Linked DNA regions of Myxococcus hansupus. The protein of the gene in region 1 interacts with the protein of each later gene in a pairwise test. Links are inferred from orthologs where the notes say so. Each region holds a gene or a part of one and is shown on either strand. Other genes may lie near its edges.

What was found.
Region 2: the proteins of serC (region 1) and selB interact in binary tests that used the Escherichia coli proteins (3 or more experiments, as listed by UniProt). The link is inferred for Myxococcus hansupus from one-to-one orthologs.

What each region holds. Positions count from the first base shown.
Region 1 is NZ_CP012109.1:2,280,212-2,291,274, forward strand. The notes cover bases 4,465-7,327. They hold serC (3-phosphoserine/phosphohydroxythreonine transaminase), read left to right. Parts: upstream 4,465-5,283; coding sequence 5,284-6,372; downstream 6,373-7,327. Other genes in these bases: A176_RS09400 (hypothetical protein), read right to left, coding at 4,465-4,543; A176_RS09405 (RNA polymerase sigma factor), read right to left, coding at 4,550-5,125; A176_RS09415 (chalcone isomerase family protein), read left to right, coding at 6,414-6,971; A176_RS09420 (GlsB/YeaQ/YmgE family stress response membrane protein), read left to right, coding at 7,152-7,327. In the rest of the region: A176_RS09385 (hypothetical protein), read right to left, coding at 1-960; A176_RS09390 (carboxypeptidase-like regulatory domain-containing protein), read right to left, coding at 965-2,089; A176_RS09395 (caspase family protein), read right to left, coding at 2,089-3,729; more of A176_RS09400, read right to left, coding at 3,740-4,464; more of A176_RS09420, read left to right, coding at 7,328-7,400; A176_RS09425 (PA0069 family radical SAM protein), read right to left, coding at 7,422-8,459; A176_RS09430 (hypothetical protein), read right to left, coding at 8,582-8,977; A176_RS09435 (hypothetical protein), read left to right, coding at 9,533-9,895; A176_RS09440 (hypothetical protein), read right to left, coding at 9,992-10,285; A176_RS09445 (DUF2314 domain-containing protein), read left to right, coding at 10,456-11,063. UniProt on the Escherichia coli protein: Catalyzes the reversible conversion of 3-phosphohydroxypyruvate to phosphoserine and of 3-hydroxy-2-oxo-4-phosphonooxybutanoate to phosphohydroxythreonine. Is involved in both pyridoxine and serine biosynthesis.
Region 2 is NZ_CP012109.1:7,305,975-7,313,764, forward strand. The notes cover bases 4,159-7,104. They hold selB (selenocysteine-specific translation elongation factor), read right to left. Parts: upstream 6,617-7,104; coding sequence 4,700-6,616; downstream 4,159-4,699. Other genes in these bases: A176_RS28565 (ATP-binding protein), read right to left, coding at 4,159-4,703; A176_RS28575 (phosphoribosyltransferase), read right to left, coding at 6,636-7,104. Also shown: A176_RS28555 (GNAT family N-acetyltransferase), read right to left, coding at 1-351; A176_RS28560 (sigma-54-dependent transcriptional regulator), read right to left, coding at 766-2,214; more of A176_RS28565, read right to left, coding at 2,211-4,158; more of A176_RS28575, read right to left, coding at 7,105-7,412; A176_RS28580 (Leu/Phe/Val dehydrogenase), read right to left, coding at 7,475-7,790. UniProt on the Escherichia coli protein: Translation factor necessary for the incorporation of selenocysteine into proteins. It probably replaces EF-Tu for the insertion of selenocysteine directed by the UGA codon. SelB binds GTP and GDP.

The DNA.
Region 1 (11,063 bases):
CACCCGCACGCTGTCCACCGCGGCGTATCCCTGTCCGTCGACCACGCGCGCCGTCACCGCGTAGTCCCCGGGCGTGGTGAAGGTGTGCGTCAGCGCCGGGCCTCGCCCCAGGAGCCGGCCGGAGGGTGCCAGCGCCCACTCCACGACGTCGTCCAGGTTTCCCGGGCCGCCTTCGGCTTGGAAGTCCTGGGCGGTGGCGTGGAAGCGGACGGCCGCGCCATGCGGTGGGGCCTCGCCCTGCTTCACGAAGACCTCGTGGGACTCGGGCTGGGTGATGCGCACGGTGGGGGCCCGGGTGGCGCGCACCGTGACGCGCACGGTGGCGGAGGCGGAGACGCCGGTGTCCGGGTCCACCGCGGTGCAGCGGAGCGTGTCCTCTCCCGCGACGGACAGCGTCGCCCGCACCACGTCACCCGCGGGCAGCGGGCCGGACAGGACGGAGGCCCACTGCACCGCGCGGCCTCTCAGGCGCACGCCCTGCTCCGTCAGCGCCACGCATTCCAGCCCCAGCACCTCGCCCAGGTTGAACACGCTGCCCGGCGCGGGCCGCGCCACGGTGGCCACGGGGGCGCCCCTCGCGCGGACGTTCAAGGCCAGGGACGCGCTGGCGGCCAGCCCGCCGGTGTCCATGACGGACGCCGTCAGCAGTTGCTCACCCGGCTCCTGGAAGACGAGGGTGGCCCGCGCGCCGCGAGCGAGCTGGCCCTCGACGGACGTCACCCACAGCACGCTCGCGTTCAGCGCGGCGCCATCTTCCGCGTCCTCGACGACGGCCTCGACGTCCACGGGCTGGCCCACGCGCAGCGCGGTGATGTCCGAGGTGACGTGGAGCGACAGATGCGGGGCGGTGTTGGTGGGGGAGACTGGGGGCGGACGTCGCCGCGGCTCACAACCCCACACCGAAACGGCACAGAGGGCCACCAGGACGAGCCGCAGCTTCGAGGTGGCGCGATGTGCCACGGCGTTACATCCTTGGCAGGCAGACGCGGCCCGCCGGCGAAGTCCCACAGCGGCGTTGGCTTGGGCAGTCGCTGTCGGTCGAACACGTCACCGTGCAGGCGCCGCGGAGGCAGATGCCTTCCATCAGGCCCAGCTCGTGGCAGCCCGCGTTGCTGGTGCAGGGCGTGTCGAGCCTGCGCACGGCATGGCAACCCGCGAAGCGCGCGGCATCCGGCAGGCACCGCCCCGTCTGGCACGTGAATCCCGGCGCGCAGTGGGCCGCGCAATCCTCGTCTGGCGCGGCATGGGCCGCGGGGCGGCCATCGTCGTCGGAGCTGCACCGGGCAACGCAGGCGGCGGTGCCTTCGGGCAGGACTTCGCAGTGGCTCCCGGGGGCGCATTGCCAGTCGCCGGTGCACGGCGCGCAGAGCGGACCAGGTCCTTCGCAGCGGTTGCCCCTGCACGACAGGCCCGGGGCGCAGTGCGAGTTGCCGAAGCATTCGAGGCACTTCGAGTTGGGAGCGCACACCAGCCCCTCCTCGCAGCCGACCTCCTCGCAACCCAGGTTGAGGAGCTCCTCGTCCACCTCCAGGTCGACCTTGAGCTCCTTGCGCTCACCCGGTCCCGCGCAGGCCTCGGCGCGGGTGGCCGGGAAGCCCGTGGCCGACACATTCACCGTGTAGCAGCCGTCTGGCAGGGGGCCCACGCGCAGCCGGCCCTTCGCGTCCAGCAGGAGGCGCTGGAAGGGGGTGCCCTCCACGGAGACCTCGGCCGCCGACAGGCGAAAGCCGTTGGTCGTCTTCACCCGCATGTCGAAGAAGCCCGCGGGCGTGGGCGCCACCGGTTGCACCTGGATGGCCTGGCCGCCCATCACGTCCACGCGGACGCGCGCGGCCTTGTCGGCGGTGGCGACGATGAACAGCTCGGCGGGGCCCGCGGGGACGTTCTCCAGCGTGAAGCGGCCATCCTCTTCCACATGGCTGCTCATGCCGGGCTGGTCCACCAGGGACACCATGGCCACGGACGCGTCGCTCTCCGTGAGCTGCCCATGCACGGTGCCCACGCGGAAGGGCGCGTTCTCCAGGTTGCCGCAGGCCACGACACCTGACAGCAGCAGGGCGGTCCAGGCGATTTGAAACATCGAGCGCATCAGAAGCGGTATCCCGCGCCGGCCCATCCACCCGTGAAACCCACGGCCTGCCCCTGCCCGTCCACGACGACATACGTCAACATGAGCTGCGCCTGGGACATCAGCTCCAGCCGCTCACCCACGCGCCACACGATTCCGCCCACCACGCCGGGGCTGACGGTGAAATACCGCTGCCCTCGGGTGGCTGCCTCTACGTCAAAGGACCGCCCCAGGTACAGGCCGGCCACACGCGGCCCCGCGAACAGCGTCAGCCGCTCCCAACGCCAGAGGTAGGGCAGGGCGGCGCCCGCGGAGAACGTGGTGTAGCGGAACGGCACCTCGCTCGACGGGGTGAGACGCAGCTCCCGTCTGCCGGTGCTGAAGGCCGCGTCGAAGAGCAGGGCGAAGTCCTGGAGTGGTTGGTCCTCCAAGCGCAGGGACAGCGCCACCTCGGGGGCCACGGGCAGCAATTCGGCGCGGCTGTTCGCGTCCACGAAGGAGAACATCCCGCCCAGCAGCGACAGGGAGCGCCGTGGGAAGGCCTCCGCCAGCAGCCGCTCCAGGGGCAGCCGGTCGCCCACGGCCACGTCCACGTCGCGCCGCATGAGCAGCGAGTCGCCCTTGGTCAGCTCCACCGTGCGCTTGCCGGGCGTCACCGCGGCGCCACCGGGCAGCTCGGTGCGCGGCTCGCCGTCCACCTTCAACGTGAAGCCGTCCAGGCGCGGGTTGTAGGAGAACAGCTCCGGGCGGCCGGTCCGGGTGATGCTGCCGGAGAGCACCACCGGGTCCGCGCCCACCTCCAGGATTTCCGCCGACGGACGCTGTCGTCCTTCCGTGAAGGCGAAGGTGCGGCGGCGTGCGTGGTCATGGGCCTCGGTGGCGGTGACGGCGCCGTCGCCGTTGCGGTCCGCGGCGCCGCTCAAGCCGTCGATGAGGAAGTGGGTGTAGATGTCGTTGCGCAGGCCCTCGTCCTCGCGCGCCGTCTCCCCCCAGTCGCAGGCGGCGAACACCATGGACGCGCGCGACGACTCCTCCAGGGGGCGTGCGTAGAAGCCGGCCTTGATGCCCGCCAGCTCCGCCTTCAGCTCCTTGGGCAGCAGGGACTTGCCGCTGCCGCTGTGGCACGTGGCCAGCACCAGCATGCGCCTGCGGCTGGCCAGCCCGTCGAACTCCGCCTTCAGCGCGTCCATGCTCAGCGCCGTCTGGGGGATGTTGCGGTACGACGCGTCCCGCGTGACGAGGTAGCGCCGCAGCTCGCCCTTCGCGTCGCGCGCCAGCGTGCCGTGCGCGGAGAAGTAGACGACCACCACGTCGTCGGGCCGGTTCGCTTCCTTCTTGAGCTGCCGGAGCGCGGCGAGGATGGCCTCGCGTGTGGTGTCCTCGCGGCGCGTGAGCACGCGCACCTGGTCGAACTTGCCGCGCGCCGGGTCCTTGAGCGCCGCGCCGAGGTCCCTCGCGTCCTTGCCGGTGTAGCGCAGCCCCTGCCAGCGGGGGTCGTCGAACGAGGCGATGCCCACCAGCAGGGCCATCCGGCGCGGCTGATAGGCGCTGGACAGCGCGGACTCATCGAGCTTGAGCGGCACCATGCCGCCCTTCACACCCGAAGAGGGCGCCGCGCACGCGACCAGGCACGTCAGGAGGATGGGAAGGAGTCGCCTCACGAGGAACCGTTCAGGGACGATTCTGGCCGCTTCGGACCCGCACGTCGAACCGGATGATGGCCAGTTCGGAGCGCTCCCACGCCGGGTTTTCGCCCTCCAACAGTTCCCTGACGGCCTCCGCCGGAGGCGGCCGTCCCGCGGACCCGACCAGCCACAGCGTCACCGGCCCGGTTTCTCCCGCGAGGCTCACGCCCGCCAGGCCCTGAGGCCCTTGCAGGTCGTGCGTTCCCGCCACCAGCGGGAACTCGCCCAGCAGCTCCGGACGTTCGCCCTCCCGTTGTTCGAAGAGGAGGGCGGTGCCCGCTTCGGTGGCGTGGTAGCGCAGCAGCAGCACGTCCGAGTCCAGCACCGGGCCGCTCGGGTCCAGGCGCCGGAGCCCTCCACTCTGGTCGCGCGCCACCACGGACAGCTCCAGCGCGATGCGCGCCGCGCCGCCCTTCTGTCCCGTCCAGTTCGCGGACGAATCCTCCGAGCTGGCCACCCGCATGCGCGGGAGCAGGACCAGGGCGAGGACACAGGCCGCGAGGCCTCCCGCCACCAGGCCCCAGCGCCGGAGGCCGGGCCGCTGGGTGTGCAGCGCGCGGCGCACCCGGGCCAGGCCCACCTCGTCCAGCGGCGCCTCCGCGGCCGCGCGAGGGGCCAGTCCCAGAAGCAGCGCATCCACCTGTCCGTCGAGCAGCCCCGGGCCCGCGTGGGCGGCGAGGAACGCCTCGCAGGTGTCGCACGGGTGGGCCAGGTGCTCCGCGAAGTACCTCACGGTTTCGGCGTCCCGGTGGGCCAGGGCGAGCATCGCGCCGTCATCCAGGTGTCTCATGAGGACTCACTCCCACCGGCCGGCGAGGACTCGCCGCAGCAGCTCGCGCTTGATGCGAGACCGGAACCGCTCCAGCCGCATCGTCACCGCGCTTTTTCCCACGCCCAGCTTCTCGGCAATCTCCCGCGCGGACAGTTCACCCTCAATGTAGAAGAGGTGCACCGTCCGTTTCTCTTCGCCCTCCGGCAGCTCCGCGATGAGCTGCCGCACCACCTCGATGTCGCGCTCCAGTTGGAGGGCCTCGGGAAGGTGGGGGACCGTCTCCGGCTCCGGGTCCGCCACGTCCTCCTCCAGCCGCCGGGTGTTCGACTTCCGCTCCAGTCGCGTCCGGGCCCGGTTGCGGGCAATGGACAGCAGCCATGACTCGAAGGCCCCGGGCTCCTTCAGCCGAGGGAGCGCCCGGAATGCCCGGACGAACGTCTCCTGGATGACGTCTTCCACCTCATCCGGGTCCAGTGGAGCGAAGCCCCCCACCAGCCGCGCCACCTGTGGACGCGTGCGCCGGTAGAGCTCGCTGAAGGCAGACGCCTGCCCCAGCGATGCCCGCCGTACCCACTCCGTCAGTCCCTCCGACGCACCCACCTGTCCTCCAGACCCCCGCGAACAGCCTCCGGCCACAGCACCGGTGGGCGCCGCCGCTTCCCCGGAAGCAGGCAGGCAGCCTTCTTCTCGCTGGCACCGAGGGGGGCGCTGGGGGAAGAATGTCTCCGCGGCCGTTCATTTCAAAAAGGGACACTGCCATGCGCATCATCAACTTCAACGCCGGCCCGGCCGGTCTGCCACTGCCCGCCCTCGAGCGCGCTCGCGACGAGCTGCTCGACTTCCAGGGCTCCGGCATGTCGGTGATGGAGCACAGCCACCGCGGCCGGGAATACGAAGCCGTTCACGAGGAAGCCATCTCCTTGTTGACCCGGCTGTTGGGCATTCCCGACACCCACCAGGTCCTCTTCCTCACCGGAGGCGCTTCCCAGCAGTTCGCCCAGGTGCCAATGAACTTCCTGTCTCCGGGCACCTCCGCCGACTACCTCATGACGGGGGTGTGGAGCGAGAAGGCGTTCGACGAGGCGAAGTATTACGGCACGCCGCGCGTCGCGGTGAGCACGGCGCAGCCCGACAAGCGCTACACGCGCGTGCCGCGCCAGGACGAGCTGCGCCTGGACCCGAACGCCGCGTACGTCCACCTCACCAGCAACAACACCCTCTTCGGCACGCAGTGGCACACGTTCCCGGACGTGGGCGGCGTGCCGCTGGTGGCGGACATGAGCTCGGACTTCCTGTGGAAGGGCATCGACGTCAGCCGCTTCGGGCTCATCTACGCGGGCGCGCAGAAGAACCTCGGGCCGTCGGGCGTCACGCTGGTGGTGGCGGACAAGGCGTTCATCGCTCGCGGTCGCAAGGACATCCCGAAAATCTTCCGCTACAGCACGCACGCGGAGAACAACTCGCTCTACAACACGCCGCCCACCCTCGCGATCTACCTGGTGCGCAACGTGCTGGCCTGGGTGGAGTCCGTGGGCGGCCTCGCGCGGCTGGAGGAGTGGAATCGGGAAAAAGCCGCGCTGCTCTATGGTGCCATCGACCGGCACGCGGACTTCTTCCGCGGACCGGTGGAGCGCGATTCCCGTTCAGTGATGAACGTCGTCTTCCAGCTCCCCTCCGAAGCGTTGGATGCGGCCTTCGTCGCTGACGCAAAGCAGCAAGGAATGGTGGGGCTCAAGGGGCACCGCACGGCCGGAGGAATCCGCGTTTCCATGTACAACGCGGTGAGCGTGGAGAATGTGAGGACCTTGGTGTCCTTCATGGACCACTTCGTGAAGACACGCGGCTAGGCTGCGTCCAATCGCACGGATTACCCACACCCGGAGGATTCATGAAAACGACGCTGACCACTGTCGCGCTGTCCCTGCTGCTCGCCGTCCCGGCCTTCGCCAAGGATGTCGCGGGGGTGAAGTACCCGGAAACGGCCACCGTTGACGGCAAGGAGCTGAAGCTCAACGGCGTGGGCTTGCGCAAGAAGGTGGTGTTCAAGGTCTACACCGCGGGGCTCTACCTGGAGACGCCGTCGAAGGACGGCGCGGCCATCATCAGCTCCGATCAGATCAAGCGCGTGCGCATGTACATGCTGCGCGACCTGGACAAGAAGACCATCGTCGAGGCCATTGGTGACGGCTTCAAGAAGAACGCGGGCAGCAAGCTCGCGGAGCTCCAGCCCAAGCTGGACACCTTCAACGCGGCCATCCCGGACGTGAAGAGTGGTGACGAGCTCATCCTCACGTACATCCCCGGCAAGGGCACGCAGGTGTCCAGCAAGACGGGCAAGGAAATCTCCGTCGAGGGCAAGGACTTCTCCGACGCGCTCTTCTCCGTCTTCGTCGGGAAGAACCCGGTGGATGGCAGCCTGCGCGACGGGATGCTCGGCAAGGACTGAGTGACGCGCGCGCCTGACGCGCCGTGGGCGCCCCGTGTCTCCTGGTCGAGGCACGGGGCGTCGTCGTTTCAGGAGGCCGGGTGCAATGGGGCGGGCGCCCGTTCGTAGGCAAGGGTGACGGCCGCCGCTGCACGTGGGCGGGAGGTCTGATAGCAACCGGAGGGTTCGAAGGAGGTCGTCATGGGAATCTGTTCGTGGCTGATACTGGGCGGAATCGCGGGTTGGCTGGCCAGCATCATCAAGGGCACCAACGCGCGCATGGGCCTGTTCGCCAACATCGCCACCGGCATCGTCGGGAGCATGCTGGGTGGTTTCATCTTCAACCTGATGGGCGGCTCGGGTGTGACGGGCTTCAACCTCTGGTCGCTGCTGGTGGCGACGGTGGGCTCCGTCATCCTCATCAGCATCGTCCAGGCCATCCGGAAATGACGCCCGCCGCCGCGCCCCTGCTCAGAAGAGGCTAAGCTGGGGTGTGGGCGGCGGCTTCCGCTCCGGGCGCCGGAAGGTGTCCGGGGCCGTTTCGGTGACCCACGACGCGCGCAGGCCCACCTTCCGGGCCGCCGCGTCGAAGAGGCGGTGGATGGTCTCCGCGTAGAGGCCGTCCCCGCGCATCCGGTGTTTGAAGCGGCTGTCGTTGAGCTCGCCGCCGCGCGTTTCGCGGATGCGGTGGAGCACGCGCTCGGCGCGCAGCGGCAGCTTCGCGCGCAGGCGCTCCGCGAAGACGTCCTTCACTGGCCCGGGCAGTCGCACCAGGGTGTGGTGCGCGCGTTTCGCGCCGGCCTCTTTCGCCGCGGCCAGCACGCGGTGGATGTCCTCGTCGTTGAGGCCGGGGATGATGGGCGCCACCGACACCGCCACGTCGATGCCGGCCTCGGTGAGCCGCTGGATGGTGAGCAGCCTCCGCTGGGGGGAGGCGACGTAGGGCTCCATGGCCCGGGCCAGCTCCGCGTTGTGGAAGGGGAGGCTGATGCTCACCCACAGGCGCGCGTCGCGTGCGAGCCGCTGGAGCACGTCCAGGTCGCGCTCCACGAGCACGCCCTTGGTGATGATGCCCACCGGGTTGCGGTACTCCGCGCAGACCTCCAGGCAGCCGCGCGTCAGGCGCAGGGACGCCTCCAGCGGCTGGTAGCAGTCGGTGACGCCGCTGAAGACGACCGTCTCGCCCTTCCAGGAGGGTTTCTCGAAGGCCTCGCGCAGCAGCTCCGGCGCGCGGGGCTTCACCACCAGCTTCGTTTCGAAGTCGGTGCCCGCGCCCAGGTCCAGGTACTGGTGCGTGGGCCGCGCGTAGCAGTACGCGCAGGCGTGGAGACAGCCCCGGTACGGGTTGACGCTCCAGTTGAAGCCCACGTCCGGGCTGTCGTTGTGTGACAGCACCTGTCGGCTGTGGTCCTCGAGGACCTCCAGCTTCGACGGTGGGATTTCGTCCAGGTACTCCACCGCGGTGCTCGCCCACGGGTTGGGCGGATTGTCGATGGGGCGTGCCTTCACACGCCTACCGTGGGCCTGAAAGCACGTTCAGTCAAGGGCCCGCGCACAATGAAAAGGGGAACCCCCTGCAGAGGGTTCCCCGATGACGCCATCCGGATGGCGGTGCGGCTGGGTTCGACGGCTTACCAGGTGCGGACGAGGAGCTTCTGGACGCCGACCGACGTGCCATTGTTACGCACGTACAGCCGCGCACCGAGCCACGCGCAGTTGAGGTTCATGTTGTTGTGCGAACCGTTGGCGGGGACGGTGCCACTGAGGCTGTTGCCGCCGCAGTAGGCGGTGTACGGCGTTGCAACGGACGACGGGTTCTCGATGGTGAACGGGGTGGTGCCAAACAGCCACGCCGAAAAGTCCCGCGTCTGCCCCGCGTCGACGTAGGCGGACTCAGCGGCCTGCGCCACATCCCCCAGCTCCGGCTGCTGCATCGCCTGCTCTTCCTCCGGCGTGTACTCCCCACCGCAACCCACGACCGCCAGAGACAGCAGACCCACAACTCCCAACGTATTGAACTTCTTCATGACTTCCCCCTCATTGCGAGTTGTCCCCGATTTGGGGACGCGCGCTGTGTATGGGGGTTTTCACGTATTGTAAATGGTGTGTTTCTGACACCGGGTGGGGTGAGATTGATTGCGGGGGGCGGTGCATTGAGACGTCAAACATCCCGGCGTGTTGTCGACGGAGGCATCCCCACCGGCTGGTGAAACCCGTCGCCATCGATCTTGGCGACGCGAATTCGCTCACGTTGTCACGGTGCCCGCTCAGCGCCGCCTTGGGGTATGTTCGCCCCGCGCTCGGGCCGGTGTGCGTGTCCCAGGGGGATTGAATCGATGCCTGTGCGCTGGATGCCGTTAGCCCTATTGCTCAGCCAACTGTTACCTGTGCTTGCGAGCGCGGAGCCATTGCCGTCGCCAGGGTGGGGGCTGCTGCTCTCTGGCGGAGGAGGTCTTTTCGCTGGCAGGAACGAAAACACGCGTGGCGCACTTCTGAGCGCCCACCTGCTCGTGGAGACGCCCCTGGGCCTGGAGGTCGGGCTCGCGTTGCAGTGGGGACGCAGATTCAGGACAACCCTGGCCGTGGATTCGGTCACGTCCACGCAAGACGAACCCCGGGAGCGCCCGTGGGCTTCGTTCCGGGGGATTGCTGGAGAGGCTCGCTACCGTTTCTTCCGGGACCGGCGCGTCTCGCCCTGGGTGGCACTGCGCGTGGGACGCAGCACCTCTAGCAAGATCAACACGGACTCGCATCCCCCCTACCAATACACCAACTCGCACCTGGCCCTGGCCGCGGGCGGCGGCCTGGAGTTCCGAATCCATGGCCTGCTAGGCCTCACCTTGGCCGGGTATTTCCAAAGCTGTGACATCAACACCCGGCCCCATGACAACATCTGTACGGGGGCGGGGCCGACGGTGGTGCTCAGCCCGCATCTGCGCTTCTGACAAGGCCCTGGCGTCTCACGGCAGCAGGAGTCTCCATGCTCGGTGATGCCGCGGCCTCCGGCACGAGACGCGCTCGTGCCGGAGGCCCGTCCGGAGTTACATGTTCGAGGTGGGGCGTGCGCACGGGGAGCAGTTCCCGCATGAGAACGAGCCGTCCGAATGAATCACACAGTCGTAGCAGCTCCAGCATGACTGGGCCGAAACGTCCACACGAACACCGGACGGGTCCGTCATCACGCCGGACGTGCAGTCCTGCACCACCCCATCGTGATGCAGCGTCATTGCGCCATCATCCTGACGCTCGATGCGAAACTCGGTGTTCACGGCGTCCCCGCAGCCCAGCAACGTTGCGATGCACAGGGCTGCGGCGGGCAAGAGAAGTCGCTTCATGGTTTGAACTCCTGGGGTGTAGGGAAGGCATGCCACTGTGGCACAACTGGATTTGAGCCGCGAGGGCAGGTCGTTTCGATGTTTGTCCTTGCGAGGGCGTTGTCGCTCGAACAAACATCGCAGATGAGGTGCCCTGGCATTGAGCTGGCGTTCCTCCCGTAGGGAGTCGCATGTCCTTTCGATTCGTCGCCGTAGGTCTTCTCGTCTCCTTCCTGGGAGTCTTTGGCTGTGCCCACACGCCGTCATCCGCTGTCGAGACGTCGTCGCCGGCGGGCTCACCTTGGGATCGGGAGTGGGTGGTCTGGGCGGAGGAGGATGCGGTCCGCATCGCCGCGTGGCGGGGGCATCCCCGGATGGAGGGGCGCTTTCACGAGGAGGCCGCCGACGACATCCAGGCCTTCTTCCAGCATCCCGAGTCGAACGACCCCATGCACAACGAGGTGATGTGGGTGACCGTCATCGCCCACGACGCGGCGAGTGACTCCTTCCTGGGCATCCTGCTCAACGCACCTCGACACCTGAAGGACGTGCAGGAGGGAGACAACGTCGTCATCCATCTGCCGGCGGAGGCGGAGTTGCCGTTCGCCCGTGACGCGGGGAAGGGCCGGTTGGGGTGGCCTGTCGCCGCGGCGGGGTCATTCTCCGAGACACTCATCCGCGGCGTCCGGAGCTACCGTCAGGGCCGCTTCGGCCACCATCCGCCAGGCATCCAGGCGTGTATCGAGACCTTGGGGCCCGTCCTGGAGCCCGCGCCTCAGTCCGAGCCCGCGAACCTGCG
Region 2 (7,790 bases), 5.0 Mb from region 1 along the record:
CGCGGGCACGTTGTCCCGCTTCACGTTGAGGCCCCAGCGGGCACACCCTTGTGCGCGCAGGTGCTCGGCCAGGTGCGCCATCATCGTCCGCCCCAGCCCCTTCCCTCGCGCGGACGGGGCCACCACCAACTGGCTCACGTACCCGAAAGTCCCCAGGGACTCCGCCACGCCGTAGGCCTCAACACCCCGGGGGCCCTCCGCGAGCAGGGCGAGGGGCGCGAGCTCCGCCGCCCACATGGACTCAGGAGGTGGGGGGTCATCCACCCCGAGCTCCAAGAAGAGCCGGGCAAAGACGGCGTGGTCCTCCAACCGACCTGGACGCACCACCCACGGCGATTCCGCGAAACCCACCTGAGCTCCCTTTCGTCGCGTGCTGTCAGAGATTACAGACGCCGAAAAGAAGGCAGCCCGACACCCCAAAGAGGTGCCGGGCCGCGGGTCTTCTCAAGGTGACTCACCGGAAGTGCTGAAGGGGTGGGGGGGAACCGCCTTCAGCCTCGCTTCGATGTGTCCCGCGTGTTCCTCTAGCAGTCGCCATGCCAGCCGCCTCGCGGTGAGAAACTCTAGTTTTCTCAAGCACTTGAAGGACTAACCGACGCTGGCCCTGCCCCATGGCTGCATTTCAGTGCTGCAATGGGGTTTCAGATGTGAAAAAGCCGAGTGATTTCAGCGGGTTCTCTTTTTCACCTATGAACCCGGCCATTTCGGATCTGAATCCATGGCCGCGGGAAAGTTACATAGGTGAGCCTCTCTCCTACTTCAGGGCTACTCCCGAGCCAGCTCACTGGGTGGCCGCAGGTTGAGCCGTTTCATCTTCCGCCAGAGGGTGGTGGAGGAAACGCCGAGTTCGTCCGCGACGCGCGCCAGGTCCACGCCGTGGCGCTCCAGGGCCTGGGTGATGGCGTGACGCTCCGCCTCTTCCACCACCTGGGCCAGCGTGGGCCCGGACTGGGCCGAGCGCCCCAGCCCCCCACCCTGCCCGTCCAGGAACGCGACGCTGGGGGTGCCATGGGCCGGCGTCATGCGGCCCTGGCGCAGGGGGAAGTCCTCGGGGAGCAGCTCGTGGGCTTCCGCGAGCGCGGCGGCCTGCTCCACCAGGTTCTCCAGCTCGCGCACGTTGCCCGGGAAGCCGTAGCTCATCAGGTGCGACACCGCGGCCGAGGACAAGCTCTTGGGGTTGGGGCTGCGCGCGTTGGCGCGCTCCAGGAAGTGCTCGGCCAGCGCGGGCACGTCCTCCAGGCGCTCCCGCAGCGGCGGCACGCGCAGGGCCACCACGTTGAGGCGGTAGTAGAGGTCCTGGCGGAAGCGCTTGTCGCGCACCTCCAGCTCGATGTCGCGGTTGGTGGCGGCGACGATGCGCACGTCCACGCGCAGCGCGGTGGACTCGCCCACGCGGCGGACCTCGCCCTCCTGGAGCGCGCGCAGCAGCTTCGACTGGAAGGTGGGGCTCGTCTCCGTCACCTCGTCGATGAAGAGCGTGCCGCCATCCGCCTCCTCGAAGAGGCCGCGGCGGGACTTCACCGCGCCGGTGAAGGCGCCCTTGGCGTGGCCGAAGAGCTCGCTCTCCAGCAGGGACTCGCTGATGGCGGCGCAGTTGACGGGCACGAAGGAGCGCGCCTTGCGGCGGCTGTGGGCATGGAGCGCGCGGGCCACCAGCTCCTTGCCCGTGCCGCTCTCGCCGTGAATGAGGACGGTGGCGTCGCTCTGCGCCACGCGAAAGAGCCGCGTGGTGAGCTCCCGCATCGCGGCGCTGCGGCCCACCAGCGCGGAGAGGCCGTGGCGCTGGTTGAAGTCCGTGGTGAGGTTGTCCACGTCGCGCTGCAGGCGCGCGCGCTCCAGGGCGCGCTCCACGCGGTAGCGCAGCTCGCTCTCCTTGAAGGGCTTGGTGACATAGTCGTAGGCCCCCAGCCGCATGGCCTCCACGGCGCTCTCGATGGAGCCGAAGGCCGTCATCATGATGACCTGGAGCCGGGGCGCCACCTCCAGCGCGCGACGCAGCAGCGTGAGCCCGTCCATGGGCTCCATCTTCAGGTCCGTCAGCAGCAGGTCGATGCTGCCGCTCCCGAGCTGGGCCAGGGCCTCCTCACCGGTGGCGGCCTCGAAGACGGTGTAGCCCTCCGCCCGGAGCAGCAGGGCGGTGGTGGCGCGCATGTTGCGCTGGTCATCCACGACGAGGAGACGGCCTCGGCTCGGCGGAGTGTGCGCTTCGGTCATGGGAAGGACGGAGGCTGCGACAGAGGCAGCCTGAAGGTGAAGGTGGTACCGCGACCCGGGATGCTGTCCACGGCGATTTCGCCCCGGTGCTCCTCGAGGATGCGCCTGACGACGGCCAGGCCCAGGCCGGTGCCCTGGGCCTTGGTGGTGAAGAAGGGTTCAAAGACGCGGTGGAGCAGCTCGGCAGGGATGCCCGGGCCCTGGTCCACCACGTCGATGCGAAGCTGCTCGCGCCCCGCATGGGCCTCGCGGCGCGCGCGCACCTGCACCAGCCCGCCCTGCGGCATGGACTGGATGGCGTTGACGGCCACGTTGACCAGCGCCTGCCGGATGAGGCGGCGGTCCATGGGCACCGGCGGCAACCCGGGCTCCACGTCGGACTGGATGAGGATGGAGCGGTCCGCCCCGCCGCCCTGCATGCGCGCCGCCTCCAGCGAGTCCTGGAGCACGCGCCCCAAGTCCTCCTGCTGGAGCACGGGGTCCCTGGGGCGCGTGTAGTCCAGCAGGTCCCCGACGATGCGGTTGAGCCGGTCGCTCTCCTCACCCAGGATGTCCAGCAGCATGGCCGCGTCCCCGCCGGGGACCAGCAGCCGGCGCAGCGACGCCACCGCGTTGAAGATGACGCCCAGCGGGTTGCGCACCTCGTGGGCGACAATCGCGGACAGCTCGCCCAGCGCGGCCAGCCGCTCCCGCTTCACCATCTCCGCGCGCGTGGCCGCCAGCTCCGCGTAGCTGGCCCACAGCGACTCGTACAGGCGCGCATTGGCGATGGACAGCGCGAGCTGGCCACACGTGGCCTCCGCCAGCTCAATCAGCTCCGGCCCGAAGGCCCGCGGCCCGCGCGTGTCGTCCACCACCACCACGCCGATGAGCTCCTCGCGCGAGGTCAGCGGCAGCGCGAGAATCGCCTTCTCGTCGAAGCGGTGCGCGAGCTCCGAATTGAAGCCTCCCTCCGCCGTGGACACGTCTTCCACGGCGATGGGCCTGCGGTCCCGGGCCACGCGCGCCGTCAGCCCATCTCCGTGCAGCGGCAGGACCACGGTGCGGAAGAAGTCCCGGTGGGCAATGGACGCCGCGGCGCCGCGCAGCACCCGGGCGCTCTCGTCGTAGAGGAGGATGTAGCAGTTGGACACGTCCAACAGCCGGACGAGGAAGTCCGCCGCCACGTCCAGGATGCTCGACGTCTCCAGCACCCCCGACGTGGTGCGCGCGAGGTCCAGGAGCAGGCGCGTCTCCGAGAGCTGCCGCGCGGACTCCGTGCGCAGGCGGCGCTGCTCCAACAGCGAGACCAGCAGCTCCGACAACGTGCCCAGCAGTTGCAGGTCCCGCGCGTCGAAGGCGTGGCCCGGCGCGCGCAGCACCTGGAGCGCGCCGCACACCTCTCCGCCGCGCGTCAGACACACCACCGCGCCCGTCCCGAGCCTGCCGCCGGACAGCTCCGCCAGGGACGCCTCCTGCGCGGGCGAGGACAACGCGCCCTCCGCGCGGCCCACCAGCACGGCCGTGAGCCGCGCGGCGTCCGCCGACGCCTCCAGCCCCACATGGGACGACAGCGCCAGCGCGCCCTCTGGAGGCAGCGACACGTGCAGGGCCGCGGCGCTGGCCTGCAGCAGGGACGCGACGCGCGCCAGGAAGTCCTCCTGCGAGGGCGGCGAAGGCTGCGCGACGAAGCGCGCCACCTGCGCCACCGACTCCATCTCCCAGCGGCCGCGCGCGCTGTCCGCCTGCACCCGCGCGTCCGTCAGCGCGGCGCTCACCACCTTGGCGAAGAGCATCAGCACCGAGCCATGGTGCGGCGCCACCCAGTGGCCCGCCACCCACAGCACCTCGGTTTGAGGGCCGCCCACGGGCAGGTAGACGTGGCTGGGAGCGGAGTGCTCCGCGCCACCGAACACGGGCCGCCCGTCCGCGAGCGACTCCAGGCCCAGTTGAGCGTCCTCGGGGAGCTGCGCCCCGTCGCGGGCCACCAGCCCCTCCCCTTCCCAGCGCAGCAGGCGGGCCCGGAAGCCCGCGGCCTCCAACCCCTTCAGCGCGACGCGGCGCACCGCGTCCTCGGAGTGCGCGGAGACCAGCCCCGCGGAGGTCTCCACCAGCCGCTCGGCCACCGACATCTCCGGAGGCCGCCCCTCCGTGGGGATGCAGTTGAGCAGCAACGCGGAGCCGCCGCCCTCCAGCTCGAGCCGGGACGTGAGGACGGCCACCTCCCGCGTGACGCCGTTGGCACACGGCACCTGGAACAACTGCGCGCTGGCGTCGAGCGGGGCGCCAGCCTCCACCCGCCGGTAGCGCTCGATGAGCCGGCTGCGGTCCTCCGGCTGGACGAAGTCCATGGCGGAGCGGCCTTCGACGTGCTCCCGCGCCAGGCCCACCATGGCGACGTACGCGTCGTTGGCGGCGAGCACGCGCCCGTCCGCCAACACCACCACGGGGTTGCGGAAAGGCTCGATGACGGTCCGAAGGTCCGCCTCGCTGTAGCGCTTGGTACTCATCCGCGACGCAGCACCCGCTTCTCTCCCACCCGGAGCGTCACCTTCTCCCGGTCGAAGTACTCGGACAGGGGGATGACGAACTTGCGGCTTTGCCCGACCATCTCCTTGAAGTCCTGGGTGGTAATCTCCTTCTTCTCACGCAGGTGGGCAACCAGACGCTCGCGCAAGGCCGTCAAGGCCCGGGCCTCGAACCAGAGCCCCTCCGTCACGCGCACCACCACGCCCTCCGCCACCAGGACGCCCAGCAACTCCTTCAGCCGGGCCTCCGGAAGCTGGAGTTTCTGCTCCAGTTCGGAGAGCGTGGGAGGCGCGAGCCCCGCCGCGGAGAGCTCCACCGCCAGCCGCGTCCGGGCGGCACTCTCTCCCAGGGTCAGCGTGCGGCCGCGCCCCTTGAGGCGCACCCCCTCTCGCTCCAGCTCCACCCGGCCTCCTTCCACCAGGGCCTGCAACACGCGCTGAAACACCCGCGCATCCAGGGGCGCGGACAACCGCTGCCGCAGCTCCTCGCGCGACAGGCTGTCACGCAGGGGCTCGCGCTCATGGAACGTGGCCAGCAGCGACAGGGCCCGGCCCTGCAAGCCCTCGAAGACTTCACCGGAGAGATACAGCCGCCGCTCCCGGTCGACGAGCAGCGCGCCGCCCCGCGCGCCCAGCAACTCCAGCGTGCGCGTCAGCACCCGAGGCCCCAGCGCCGAGCGGCCGAACAGCTCCGGCTGCGTCAGCCCCCGGTAGCCCGCCTGACGCAGCAGCCACGCCACCTGCGCCCCAGGGTCCGCCTCCAGCAGGGGCGCCACCAGCGCCGCGCTGCCCTTGCGCCGCCGGGTGGACGCGATGGAGAGGACGTGCCCCCCCGCCACCGTGGCGCCGCGCCCCGGCAGTGCCCGGGCGCCCCGCAGGATGAAGCGCTGCCCCACGAGCGCGCCCACCGGCGAGGCCAGCCGGAGCTGCGCCAGCGTCGTCTCGCCGGGCTCCAGGCGCTCCACGTCCAGCAGCGCCACCGTGGCCTCCACCTGCGCGGTGCCCAGGTGCAACAGCAGCTTCGTGCGGCGCGGCAGCGGCGCGGGCGCCGCGGGCAGCAGCGTCAACGCCACGTCCAGCATCGCCGTCTCGGGGAGCTCGCCCGCGCGCACCAGCACCATGCCCCGGTGCAGCGCCTCCGGCTCCACGCCCACCAGGTTCACCGCCGCGCGCTGCCCCGCCGTCACACGGCCCACCGCCTCGCCGTGACGCTGCACGCCGCGCACGCGCAAGGGACCGGGCAGGCCCGGCAGCAGTGACACCGCGTCCTCCACCGCCAGCGCGCCGGACAGCAGCGTGCCCGTCACCACGGTGCCAAAGCCCTTCATGGAGAAGACGCGGTCCACCGGGAGGAAAGAGGGGCCTTCCAACGGGCGCTCGGGCAGGGCCGCCGCGGCGCGGGAGAGCGCGGCGCGCAGCGCGTCCAGGCCCTCGCCGGACCTCGACGAGCACGCCACCACGGGCGCCTGCTCCAGGAAGGTCCCCACCGTGAGCGAGGCCAGGTCCGCCTCCACCAGTGCGCGCCACTCCGGGCCGAGCTCCGCCAGCGTGTCCGACTTGGTGAGCGCGATGACCCCCGCCTTCACGCCCAGCAGCCGGCAGATGTCCAGGTGCTCGCGCGTCTGGGGCATCACGCCCTCGTCCGCGGCCACCACCAAGACGGCCAGGTCCACGCCGCCAGCGCCGGCGGCCATGGCCTTCACGAAGCGCTCGTGACCGGGCACATCCACCACGCCCGCCACCGCGCCGTCATCCAGCGTCAGGTGGGCGAAGCCCAGCTCCAGGGTGATGCCACGGCGCTTCTCTTCCTTCAGCCGGTCGGTGTCGATGCCGGTGAGCACCTTCACCAGGGACGTCTTGCCATGGTCGATGTGGCCCGCCGTCCCGATAATCATGGCGTCACCACGCCAGGGCTCATGCGCCGGCCTTGTCCGGGTCCTCGTCGAAGCGCACGTCGCCCGTGGACGGCTCGTAATCCCACGGGAAGACCATGAGCGACGCGGTGGAGAGCGCGGAGTAGTCCGGCGAGAAGCCGCCCGGCTTCGTCACCAGGCACGCGGTGGCCACCTTCTTCGCGCCCGCCTCACGGGCCAGCGCGCTGGCCAGCTCCAGCGTGTCGCCGCTGGAGGCCACGTCGTCCACAATCAACACGCGGCGGCCCTTCAGCTCGGCGGGCATCTCCTCGGAGACCTGGGGCGCCTTCGACGACTTCGGCGCCCCGCTGCTCCGGTCCCGGCTCCGGCGGCTGATGCGCACGGGGAAGAACGGGCAGCCGAGCGCCCCGGCCAGCGCCCCACCCACGAAGACGCCTCCATGGGCCACGCCCACCACCACCTGGGGCTCGAAGGTCTCCTGGATGGAACCGGCGAGCTGCTGCACGGCGCGGTCGAACTCCTTCCAGGTCAGCTCCTTCACCCCCGAGGACGCGGAGCGGCCCCGTGACTGGTCCTTCCCCGTGGGCTGGCGCGGCGCTTCCACCTGGGGCGCCAGCACGAGGTCCTTTGGGATGGAGACGAGCTTCTCCGCCTGCCCCCGCGACGACGGAACAGGAGACTTCTTCGAAGAGGCCTTCTCGGTGGGTTTGCTCGGGGCCTTGGGCCCGGGCGCTGCCCGCTTGGTCGCCACGGCGGTGAACTCCGGCTGGGGTGTGTGCGGCCCCGTCATACTCAAAGGGCCGCACGGTGGCCACATCCGGCCACACCTCATGGAGTGACACTGTCGCGCGGCAACACACGCACGGCGCAGTGCGGCGCTCAGGCGCTCAGCCGCTCCTCGACCATCCGGTCCGCCACCTGCTCGGGGCGCAGCCCTGACTCCTTCGCCCGGGTCAGCACCGTGTCGATGGTGTCGAAGATGTGCGAGGCCCGGGAGTACGCCTTGTCCCGGTCATACCCCGCCCACTCCTGGGCCACGTTGATGAGGCCGCCCGCGTTGGCCGCGTAGTCGGGCACGTACAGGATGCCCCGCCGCGCCAGGTGCTCGCCGTGGCGCGAGGTGAGGAGCTGGTTGTTGGCCGCGCCGCACACCGCCTTGACGTTGAGCAGCGGCAAGGTGGCGTCGTTGATGGCG